Regions from separate parts of the Novosphingobium sp. KA1 genome, predicted to be linked through region 1. Evidence: predicted binding sites of a transcription regulator. Region 1 holds the regulator's gene; the other holds the start of a gene.

Region 1 (5,531 bases):
AAGCTGCGATCGTTTCGAGGTCGGCCGCGGCATCCGGCTCGGCCTCGATCCGCTCCACCACGCGCGCCATCCGCTCGAGATAGCGGCGCCTGGAATGCTCAGGTCTTTTCGAGGTTTGCGTCATGGTCACCACATTGCCCGCAATGACCCCGGCCATCCTGACCGATCTTGCGAAAATTGCCCCGGAGCACCTGTCCTACCACGCCGAATTCTGCCATCGCGGTGTCATGACCGATCGCCTGTTCTTCGTTGAAAGCGCGCAAATCCGCCCGTTCGGCAGCCAGCGCGCTTTCACTTCAGAACCGTGTCAACCGTGTCAACCGACCTGTCACCTTGTAGCCCGGACGAACCGCCCGAAATGACCAAGAACCTCACCCACATCGATTCGGACGGCACCGCCCGCATGGTGGACGTCGGCGCCAAGGCCGAAACCCAGCGCCTCGCGGTCGCCTCGGGCCGTATCACCATGACAGCCACGGCGCTGGAGGCGATCCGCGCCGGCAATGCCCCAAAGGGTGACGTACTGGGCACCGCCCGTATCGCCGGGATCATGGCAGGCAAGAAGACATCCGACCTGATCCCGATGTGCCACCCGCTGATGCTCGATGCCGTCAATGTCGATTTCAACTTCGAGGACAACGCCATCCGGGCCACGGCGACCGCTTCACTCACCGGCAAGACCGGAGTCGAAATGGAAGCAATTACAGCAACATCAATGGCACTCCTGACAATCTATGACATGGCCAAGGCGCTCGACAAGGGCATGGTCGTTGGCGAGATCCGCCTGATCGAGAAGCGGGGCGGAAAGTCCGGCCACTGGATCGCGGAGGACCTTGCCTGATGACCCCAGGTCGAATGCTGACGCTCGAGCAGGCACAGGAAAGGCTGCTGAAACTGGTCACCCCGCTGTCGATCGAGCGGGTCGACATGGAAGGCGCACTCGGGCGCTATCTCGCCGAGCCGCTGTTCGCGCGGCGCACCCAACCTGCCGCCGATGTCTCGGCCATGGACGGTTATGCCGTCGCCTCCAGCGATCTGGCCGGTCCGTGGCACGTCATCGGCGAAAGCGCAGCCGGCCATCCTTATGCCGAGACGGTCGCCCCGGGGCAGGCCGTGCGCATTTCCACCGGCGCACTCCTTCCTGCAGGCGCCGATGCGGTGATCGTACAGGAAGACCTTGCCCGCGATGATCATCATATCACGCTGACCGGCGACGGCCCCTCTCCTGCCGGCAAGCACATCCGCTGCCGAGGCATGGACTTTCCGGAGGGCCGCGAAATCCTGCCGGCGGGCATCCGGATTGGCCCCGCGCAGGCGGCCCTGGCAATTGCCGCCGGTCACAAGCACCTCCCCGTCTGCCGCATGCCGCGCATCGCGGTGATCGACAGCGGCGACGAACTCGCGCCCGATCCGGAAACCTGCGAAACACATCAGGTCCCCGCCAGCAATGGCGTGATGCTCGCGGCCCTCGCACGGACCCTTCCGGTGGAAATCACGCGGATCGGACCGGTCGCCGACCATCTCGACGCCCTGCTTGCCGCCTTCGAATCCGCCAAAAACGTGGACCTTGTCATCACCAGCGGCGGGGCATCCGTCGGCGATCATGACCTGATCCGTCCCGCCCTCGAAGCGTGGGGCGCCCGGATCGACTTCTGGCGCGTGGCCATCAAGCCGGGCAAGCCGCTGCTGGTTGCCGTCAAGACTGCAAGCGCGCGCCAACAGATCGTGCTCGGCCTGCCCGGCAATCCCGTGTCCAGTCTGGTCACCGCCTATCATTTCCTGCTGCCGGTATTACGCGCGATGCTGGGCGCGCGCAGCCCGCTCCCGCTGTCATTCGAGGCACGCCTTGCCGCACCGCTTCCCGCCAGTTCGGATCGCCGGGTATTCCTGCGGGGGCTCTGGGACGGCGCGACGGTCACCTCTCATGTGCTCCAGGATAGCGGCGCACTGGGCGCCCTGGCGGCCAGCAATGTGCTCATCGATCGACCGGCAGGCATGCCAGCCGCCGAAGCCGGAGATCCGGTACGGGTCTACTTGCTCCAGAATGGCGGTATCGCTTGACGATGCACATTTCGTTGCTTAGTTGTTCTCGCATTGTTCGCGAACAGAACTCGAAGTGTTCTACGCGAGAGGAACAAGGCCGCATCGCGCGGCCCATCAGGCGAGGCAGGCCACATGTTGACGCGCAAGCAGCACGAATTGCTCCGGTTCATCCAGCTCAGGCTTGAGGACAGCGGCGTCTCGCCCAGCTTCGAAGAGATGAAGGACGCGCTGGACCTCAAGTCGAAGTCCGGGGTGCACCGCCTGATTTCCGCGCTCGAGGAACGCGGCTTCATCCGGCGCCTGCCGAACCGCGCGCGCGCTCTGGAAGTGCTCCGCCAGCCCGAAGACATCACCAGCAAACCGATTGCCACGCCAAAGGCTCTCGAAGTGCCGCAATCCGCGCCTGTCGCGGCAAGCAGCGCTCCGGCAAACGACGTGATCGAAATTCCGCTCCACGGGCGCATTGCCGCGGGCGTTCCGATCGAGGCACTCGAAGGCCAGTCTACATTGCCTGTGCCGGCCGCCCTGCTTGGAGCGGGAGAACACTACGCTCTTGAAGTATCCGGCGACTCGATGATCGAAGCCGGCATTCTCGATGGCGATCTCGCCTTGGTGAAGCGCACCGACATCGCCCGTGACGGCGAGATCGTAGTGGCGCTCGTGCGCGGCGAGGAAGCGACGCTCAAGTACTTGCGCCGCGAGGGCGGCAAGGTTCGCCTCGATCCGGCGAATGCCGCGTACGAACCACAGATCTACGGCGCCGATGAAGTTCAGGTGCAAGGCAAGCTGACCGGCATTCTTCGCCAGTATCACTGACGAGAGGTAGCCGCCTGCCGGAACCCCGGACTTCGGCTGCCCCAGCCACTGCGCTTGCTGCACGAAGATGCATGGTTTTTCCCTTCGCCAACCACGTATGGAACAGGCGCAAATCGCCAGGCATAGGCGGCGCAAAACGGTATCCGGGCGACATGAACCCGCCGTTTTTCAGCCGCCTTGTGCCGTACGCCACCAACCGTGCTGGCCCTGTTCCTGAGCAACGCTCTGAAAAGTCGCATTCCCAAGGTCAACCGTTACACCGCCGGTCCGCGCAAGCGCCTGTCGATCGAATTTCAGCCATCTCGGGCTGCACGCTGGTGGCAGGTAACGATCGGCGATGACGATGTCGCTGGCAGCACAGGCCCGAGCGAGTGAAGCCAGAGGCACATGCGCACGGTTGCGCGAAAGCAGGATCCGCCAGATCCGTCCGGTTTTCTCGACCGTCACCAGGCAAAACTCAGCGTTGCAACGCGCGCCCGACCAATCCTGCAAGGCCACCGTTCCCGACCGGAGCCCCGCAGTCTCGACGAGACTGTCTCTTGCATAGTCCCCCACACCGTCGCGCAGCACGGCCAACTTCGAGCCGTTGTCGACCACCAGAGCGACATGGCGGCCATCGCCGGAAACCATGATGTCCGGCGGTTGCACCATCAGCAGCCCGCCTAGCCCCAGGACAGCGGGAACAACACCCCAGAAACGGACCCGGTGGCTCCACAGCGCGAACCACAGCCCGCCGATGACAAAAAGGAGGAAATGGCCGCCGCCCATCCTGGGCATGGCGCTGACCGCACCCGGGAAATGCGCGACGTTCCTGGCAAGCGCAAGGAGCATCGAGATCGCCTCCCCGGACAGCCACCAGACCGGCTCACCGACACCCGCAAGGTCGAGCAGCAGGCTGAATGCAACCAGCGGCATGATGACAAATGTCGTAAGCGGTATGGCTACCAGATTGGCAAGTGCGCCGTACACCCCGGCGCGGTGGAAGTGATAAAGCCCGATCGGCATCAGGACACATTCGATCGCCACGCCCGTCACCAGCATCAGCGTCAGCGCGCGCGCCAGCTTCATCGGCCAAGCATCGTCGCGCGGACTCAGCATTCGCTGAATCGGCCCCGCATTGCCAACAACGATCAGGGCAAGAACTGCCGCAAAACTCATCTGGAAGCTCGGCCCGACAATGCTCTCCGGCCAGAACAGCATCACCGCGAACGCAGCTGCCGCAAGCAGGCGGACCGACAGGGCCTCTCGCCCCAGCGCCAGCGCAGTCAGTACCAGCAGGGCCCCTGCACAGGAGCGGACCGTGGGTACCTGAGAACCTGTAAGCACCGTGTAGCCTATTCCGGCGAGCGCCCCGACGGCCGCAGCCGCTACAGGTAGCCGGACCCGCAGCGCAACGGCGGGGAAAAGCGCCAGGAGCCGCAGGATGACGACATATACCGCCCCGATCACGGCGCTGACATGCAGGCCACTGATCGAAAGCAGATGCGCCAGCCCGGAATCGCGCATCGCCTGGGCATCGCTTTCGCCGATGCTGCCCATATCGCCAGTCACAAGCGCAACCGCGATTCCGGCTTCCGCGGGAGCGAGCCGTGACCGGACATGGCCGGCAAGTTCGGAACGCCATCGTGCCAACCGATCTCCACTCTCGCTCGCGCCCGGCGCAAGCACCACGATCGGCGCGGTGACGCTTCCCGTCGCGGACAGGCCGGAGAACCACGCCGCCCGGGCGAAATCGTAGCCTCCCGGAAACATCGGCGGTGCAGGCGCAATCAGCCTGCCATGGAATCGGATCAATGCGCCCGGCGCAATCAAGAGCCCCTGTGAGTTGCGTGCAAAGCGTGTCGAAACGTTGACCCTGACCTTGATCGCACGCCCGGTGCCCGGTTCCCGCATTGCCAGCACCAGCCTGTCACGCGAGAATGCCGGTTGCTCCTCCACCGACAGCACCCGCCCCACCAGACTGCCCGAAATCGGACGCGAAATCGCGGCCGTGCCGACCAGCGCGGACTTCCCCCAGATCACCAGAAAACCCGCAAGAATCAGCACCGCCAGCGACCAGGCGGCACGGCGCAGGAACGGATAACGGGACCTTCCCTCCCGCCACGCCGCGCCCCCTGCTCCAATGACGACACAAATGGCGCTGAATGCGATCCAGTACGCCGGCCCCGGCAAGGTAAACCAGCACAGGATTCCGGTTCCGAAAGCTGCAACTAACCATGGCCCTCTATCGAAACCGCAGTTCGAAAGAAAACACTCGACTTCGTCCAATCTGCTCGACATGTGGCTCTGGCTGATCCATGGGCGATGCTGCAATGCAGCGCCTCCGACGCACGTCGGAAGCTCGGGATCATCGGTCGTGGCGGCTTGGCTGGCCATGGCCGACATTAGGACGGAAGGTAATAACAATGGCAAGCGGCAGTGCATCGAGCGGACAGACGGAAAAGAAAGCCGTCGTCACTCGTTTTGCCCCCTCGCCCACGGGTTTCCTGCATATCGGCGGGGCCCGTACCGCGCTTTTCAACTGGCTTTACGCCCGTCACCACGGTGGCAAATATCTGCTCCGCATCGAGGACACCGACCGCGCCCGCTCGACGGAGCCCGCAATCGAGGCCATTTTCGACGGACTGACCTGGCTCGGCCTTGAAGGCGATGAGCCCGCCGTGTTCCAGTTC
Region 2 (5,531 bases), on a different replicon from region 1:
TTTCACAAAAGGCAATCAAATTGGGCAACACTGGTTGCATTCCTTGCATTTGTCCGCGAGATCGTTCGTCCACATATGGCGGGGGCCTTTCAGGCATCCTCTCCCAAAGACTTTCCAAGCCGGCCCTCGTGGCCGGCTTTTTTTTTCGTCCTGTGCCCTTTGCTGCCTCAACATTGTGGCCGCAAACAGCCCGATCAGACGGCCTCGGATTGCTTTCGTTTTGGAATGCCGACAACGCCGTTTACGAGCCAGGCGGCCAGTCGCCAGAACACTTCGATTCCGGCTATGACGGCTAAAGCGACACCGACCGTATCCAGAATCCGCTCCCGCCAAATATCATATGACTGCTTCTCTGCGATCACGGCAGCCTGCCGATCGACGTCGGAGGTTGGATCGAAACCGGCTGCCATTCCTTGGGCATACCGTATGGCCTCGGGGCTGTCCTTGGGCCAGCCGGTCCACCCGTTCCCCTCCTCGCTGACGGGGATCAGCATTTCGCCTTGATCTGACACGCGCGATTACAAACATAGCCGCGCAAGAATGGGGATTCCGCCCGCCACGCGCTGGATGTCCTCGAATTCACTTGTTCCGGGATGCCGACTGCCAAGCGAGGCGGGTTCGGCCTCGCAACTCATATGCTCGTCGAGTTGCCAGGGACTGTTCCGGCCATCGATCGCGAAACCGACAACCAGGTCGGGCTGGAAGTTGACGAGAACCGTCGCTGCAACACCCGCCGCGCCAAATTGCAGCAAACGTACAACACGCGCACCCCACTTGTACCACCTAGCTTGCATATTCCCCCCAAAAGAATGCCCCATGCGGCGCGCCCGGTAGTCGCTGGCATTAAAGCATGCGACCTAAAACAAAACGAAAAACTCCTGTTATCTCAATTCAATCTCACCAACGGTGATTGAGTACCTGCGAGCCATTATTCGCCCGCGTGTCGCCATTTCTTCGGCGCTTTCAGGCGAACAGGCCGTGCAGGAACCAGTCCTGCCTGCCGGTGGCGGCATCCATGCCGTCGCCCTGCCGGAAGACCCAGTAGCGTGCGCCTGTCTCGTCCTCGACGAGGAAATAGTCGCGTACGCTGAGCCATTCCGCCGCGCTCAAGTGCCATTCGCCGTAGATGCGCTCGGGGCCGTCGGCGCGCTTCACGCGCCGGCGTACGCCGCGCCACACAAAATGAACCGGCGGATGGTCGGGTAGAAGCGCCATCGTCTCGATCGGCTCCGGCCTTGCGAACAGTCGCGCCGGGCGCGGCCAGCGTTCGGGCCAGCGCAGCAATGTCGGATCCGACATCGGTGCGATACGCATGACCGAACGCTCGGGGATATGGCTCTCGCGGGCAGCGACGCGGAACAGCCGCTCCTCGCCGACACGATTGCCGAGGATATCGACGAGCGCGGATACGTCGGGAACGGGTTTGTCGCCAAGGCTCGACATGGTCCGCAGGCCCAGCGGCTCGATCACCGGCGCGGCCAGCACCATGCGTTCGATGCCGTAGCCGGGATCGACGGTCTCGATCCTGTCGCACAGCAGCCGGGCAATCTGCTTTTTCTCGCGGCTCGCCTTGGCAAGGCCGGCGCGGACCGCTTGGACGGCATTATCGACGCGGTGAAAGCGGAGATCGAGCCGGCGCGCGCCCACCCCTGCCTCCTCCAGCAATTCGCATAACGCATCAACCAGTTTGCGGGTGTAGCGCGCGATCGTCTCCGGAGCGCCGATCGGCTCAGCAAAGCGGCGCTCGACTTCGATCTGTTTCGGCGCCTCGACCGGCTCGAAAGGTTCGGACAATCTCCCATAGATCTGGTCCAGCCGCCGGCCGGGATCGGAGCCGAACCGCAAGGCAAGCGAGGCGCGCGGCATCGCCTCCAGTTCCGCGATTCCCTCGATGCCTAGCGCGGCGAGGCTTTCGATCGCCTTGGCCTCCAGGCGGAGGGCCGCGAGCGGGAGGTGCGCAACCGCTTCGACAAGGTCGACCGGGTCGACGACGGCAAGTCCCTCGGGCCGCAAGATCTCGCCGCCGAACCGTGCCAGCGCATGGGCAGCACCGTAGGTCGGCGCACAGACGGCGCGCGCGGCGGTCTCCACTTCCGCGAGCCGGCGCAGCATGTCGGCAAGCAGTCCCTCGGTCCCGCCGTAGCTATGGGTTGCCCCGGTCACATCGAGCATCAAGCCGTCGGGCGGATCGAGCGCAATGAGCGGCGAGTATTTGCGGAGCGACCAGACCGCGAGGCGCTCCAACGCCGCTTCATCAGCTTGAAGGTCGGCATCCATGACCAGCAGATCGGGCGCCAGCGCCTGCGCCTGGGTCACCGCCATGCCCACGCACAGGCCGAGAGCGCGGGCAGGCACGCTCACCGCAGTCAGGACGCGGCGGCGCCCTTCCATGCCTACCAGGACCAGCGGCGCGTCAGGCGGCGGTGCTTGTCGCCCAAGCCTGCGTCGCAGCCGGTCGATCGGCCAGGTCGGCAGGAAGAGCGAGACGACCTGTCGCATCGCAGGATTCCAGAAGAAAATCGGCGCTCTCGCCAGCCCGGCACCGGATGAGCTCGACGAACCAGCGTGGCCGCCCGACGCCGGGGACCGGCAAGATTTCCGACGGAACTGCCGTCACACGCCAGCGAGTCGCAGCCGCCGTCGGCTGCCCGAAATCGGCCGCATCCTCGCGCCTGCGCCAACGGCGCAGCGCAATGCCGATCGCGCCGCTGTTTTCCGCGGCCAGCAGCAGGCGGCGAGATACGGGCATCGAGAGCCGCGCCACTTCCGCAACCACACCGCCTAGCCCGCCATGGCGCAGTCCTTCCTCGAAGCAGGCGAGCAGCGATGTCTCATCCTGCGCTTCAAGATAGATGACACGGTCGGGATCGAGCCCGGCCTGGGCAATGGCGGGGGCGAAAAGATCGGCCTTGGTCATGCACCAGAGAATCTTGCCTTCGACGCGTGCCATGATGCCGGCTGCGAACAAGGCTGCCGCCGCGCCGTCCGTCACGCCCTGGGCGCCGCCGGCCACTTCATGCAGGCTTCCGAGCGCGAGACCGCCTCCGGGCAGTTTCGCATCTATCGCTTCGAGCCCAAACGGCAGCACGTCGCGCGCGCGGCGATCCCCGCCCTCGATTTCGGCGATCCGGGCGCGTAGTGCATCGATACGTGAGGGCGACCCTCGTTTTGTCATGAAGGGCCTCGTGTTCTTCCTCGGCGATTCTTTCGTTCTTATTTTGTTCCGTTCAGTATTCGAGTCAACCAGCCATGAGGCTTTGGCGGCAAACTGCTCACTTAATTCCTGCCAAGACCTTGATTACACACACCCAATTCATTCGGAAAAGAGAGGCAAGGCAAAGGACCGGAGGCTGCCCAAGCAGCCACAGGCTGCCGAATGGATTTACAAAGCGCGCCGGCAGCGCCCACCGTCCGCAAGGCCACACCCCTGCCTCCTGAGGCTTTTGCGTCGTCCGCTGCCGCCCGCGCGCGCCCCCCAGAACATTATCTCTATATAATAGATACTTATTCCCGATATGGCGAGCGGCAAGGAGGCGATGATTTTTCCCGTGTCCATGAGGTTTCTGAAACTCGCGTGGCTGGCAGGCTTTGCGATAATCGCAGTACTTTCTCTCTTGCTATGGCTGTGGTCACCTGGCCTTGAAAGCTACGAATTCGAAAAGGCGGACGAAGGCATTCAGACAATGCCCAAGTCGTCCTGTGCGGATGATGTCACCCGCAAATTCCCCGGAGACAAGTCCGCGCGCAGCGGCGCCTGTCACGATGCCGAGGAGCATCGCCTTGCCGTGAACGATCTGGTACAACAGACACGTGCCGCCGACGCTGCGGTAGCGCAAGTCGTGCTGGCGAAGCAGGCGATCTGGATGTCGTTCGTGCAGACGATCGGCAGTATCGCGGCGCTCATCGCAGCGGCCATCGCAGCACTCTACGCGCATCTCGCATTCGATCACGAACGCAGCCGCTCGGCGCTCGCCGAACGCCCCTGGCTCAAGATCGGACTTTCGCCTGCCAGTAACTGGAGCGTCGAAAAGGAGAAGGAGGATGCAACCGGTACAATGATCGACAAGGGAAGGCGCAAGATCAAATGCGACGTGCGCCTCGAGAATGTCGGAAACTGCATTGCCCAGAACGTGGTCATGTCCCTGCGCTTCTACTCGGGGGCGGGTAAGCCTGCGCTCGACAACGCGATAAAGGCCGGGCGCGCCGACCTCGACGCGCCGCGCTTCGGAGAGGAGGACCGCACGAACATCCTGCACGACGATTTCGTGACGATCGACCGTACCGTCTACGCCTCGCTCGAAAAGAGGAAACATATCTACGCACTGGCCTGCGCCAGCTATACGCTGCCTGACGGGAACAAAGGCTTCAGCTGGCAGGCGTTTCGCCTCGCCAGCATCGGCCCGGATGGGACCCAGTCCGAGGTCAAGCTTTCCGATCTCGATGTGGACCAGGGCGATATCGTCTTTCAGCAGCGCGGATGGACGGGGGCGGAATAACGTACATGTCAGGTAAGCAGGGCGCGCCGGCAGCTGCCGGCCCATGTCTTGATCTGGCGGTCGCATCCAACAGGGACCGGCGCCCGGTAGCTTTGGCCGCCAAGCTGCAATGGGCAGGAAATGAGGAGAAAGGGTGCAGGGGCAGATGTTTCAGGGAAGGACGCATGTCCTTCCCGCAATCCCAGGGACCTGCCCCTTCACCTGCATCACCTGCCTGCCCCGCAGCTCCCGGCCCTCACCTGCCCGGCTCCGCCACATCGCACGGTTGCGCAGCACACCCGTGCTCCGTTACCGGACGACCAACCCTGCTCTCCTTCTCCACTCGCCTGCCCCTCTCGGCTACATATTAGCCTCAGGCATCGTGTGCAGCGCCACCCTGCACACGATGCCTTTGTATCTAAGCGGTTTGCGCCCTTCGAAACCGGAGCGTAGTTTGCGACGACGAGGAGATCCTCCTATCTGCAATCTCTACCGCCTGACCACGCCTGCAAGCGCCGTTGCCCAGTTGTTCGATATCGAACCCGCTGCCGGTGCCAATTACAAGGATGTAGTCGCACCGACCGACCCCGGCCTCATTATCGCCGGCCGCCAGCTCCGGGCGACGGCCTGGGGTTTTCCTCGTGTCGATATCAGCAAAGTGACGGGCCAGCCACTCAAACCGCGCGCGGTTTATAACACCCGCACGGAAAGGATCGGCTCGCGCTTCTGGCGTGCGAGCTTTGCACATCGTCGCTGCCTCATCCCCGTCAACGCCTGGGCCGAACCGGAGGGCCAGGAGGGAGCGATGACGCGCACATGGTTCTCACCCCCGGACCTCGACATATTTGCAATCGCCGGCATCTGGCAGCGTAGCGCCGAGTGGGGTCACGTCTTCTCGATGTTGATGGTGCCTGGTCACCAGGCGATGGCCGACCTCAACGATCGCATGCCGGTGATCCTGCGAAGCAAGGACTGGACCACCTGGACCGAAGGCTCGCCAATTGCCGCGCTTGCGCTCTGCAGGTCATGGGAAGAGGGCCTCGTCCGGGAACCCTG

Evidence for each region. Region 1 encodes LexA, which represses DNA repair genes until DNA is damaged. Its sites were predicted from a motif close to GTTCCNCNCTTGTTCT; they were not measured.
Region 2: the regulator LexA is predicted to act here: its motif matches at 3,210-3,225, upstream of CA833_RS21550 (ImuA family protein).

What each region holds. Positions count from the first base shown of each region.
Region 1 covers NZ_CP021247.1:3,141,744-3,147,274, reverse strand. Annotated here, with positions in the region: gene CA833_RS15145 (GyrI-like domain-containing protein) at 1-157, opposite strand, end outside; gene CA833_RS15140 (hypothetical protein) at 144-362, shown strand; gene moaC (cyclic pyranopterin monophosphate synthase MoaC) at 359-841, shown strand; gene CA833_RS15130 (molybdopterin molybdotransferase MoeA) at 841-2,061, shown strand; gene lexA (transcriptional repressor LexA) at 2,176-2,859, shown strand; gene CA833_RS15120 (ComEC/Rec2 family competence protein) at 3,028-5,235, opposite strand; gene gltX (glutamate--tRNA ligase) at 5,265-5,531, shown strand, end outside.
Region 2 covers NZ_CP021248.1:806,218-811,748, reverse strand. Annotated here, with positions in the region: gene CA833_RS21565 (hypothetical protein) at 195-494, opposite strand; gene CA833_RS21560 (hypothetical protein) at 636-914, shown strand; gene CA833_RS21555 (DNA polymerase Y family protein) at 964-2,499, opposite strand; gene CA833_RS21550 (ImuA family protein) at 2,414-3,175, opposite strand; gene CA833_RS21545 (hypothetical protein) at 3,516-4,496, shown strand; gene CA833_RS21540 (SOS response-associated peptidase) at 4,903-5,531, shown strand, end outside.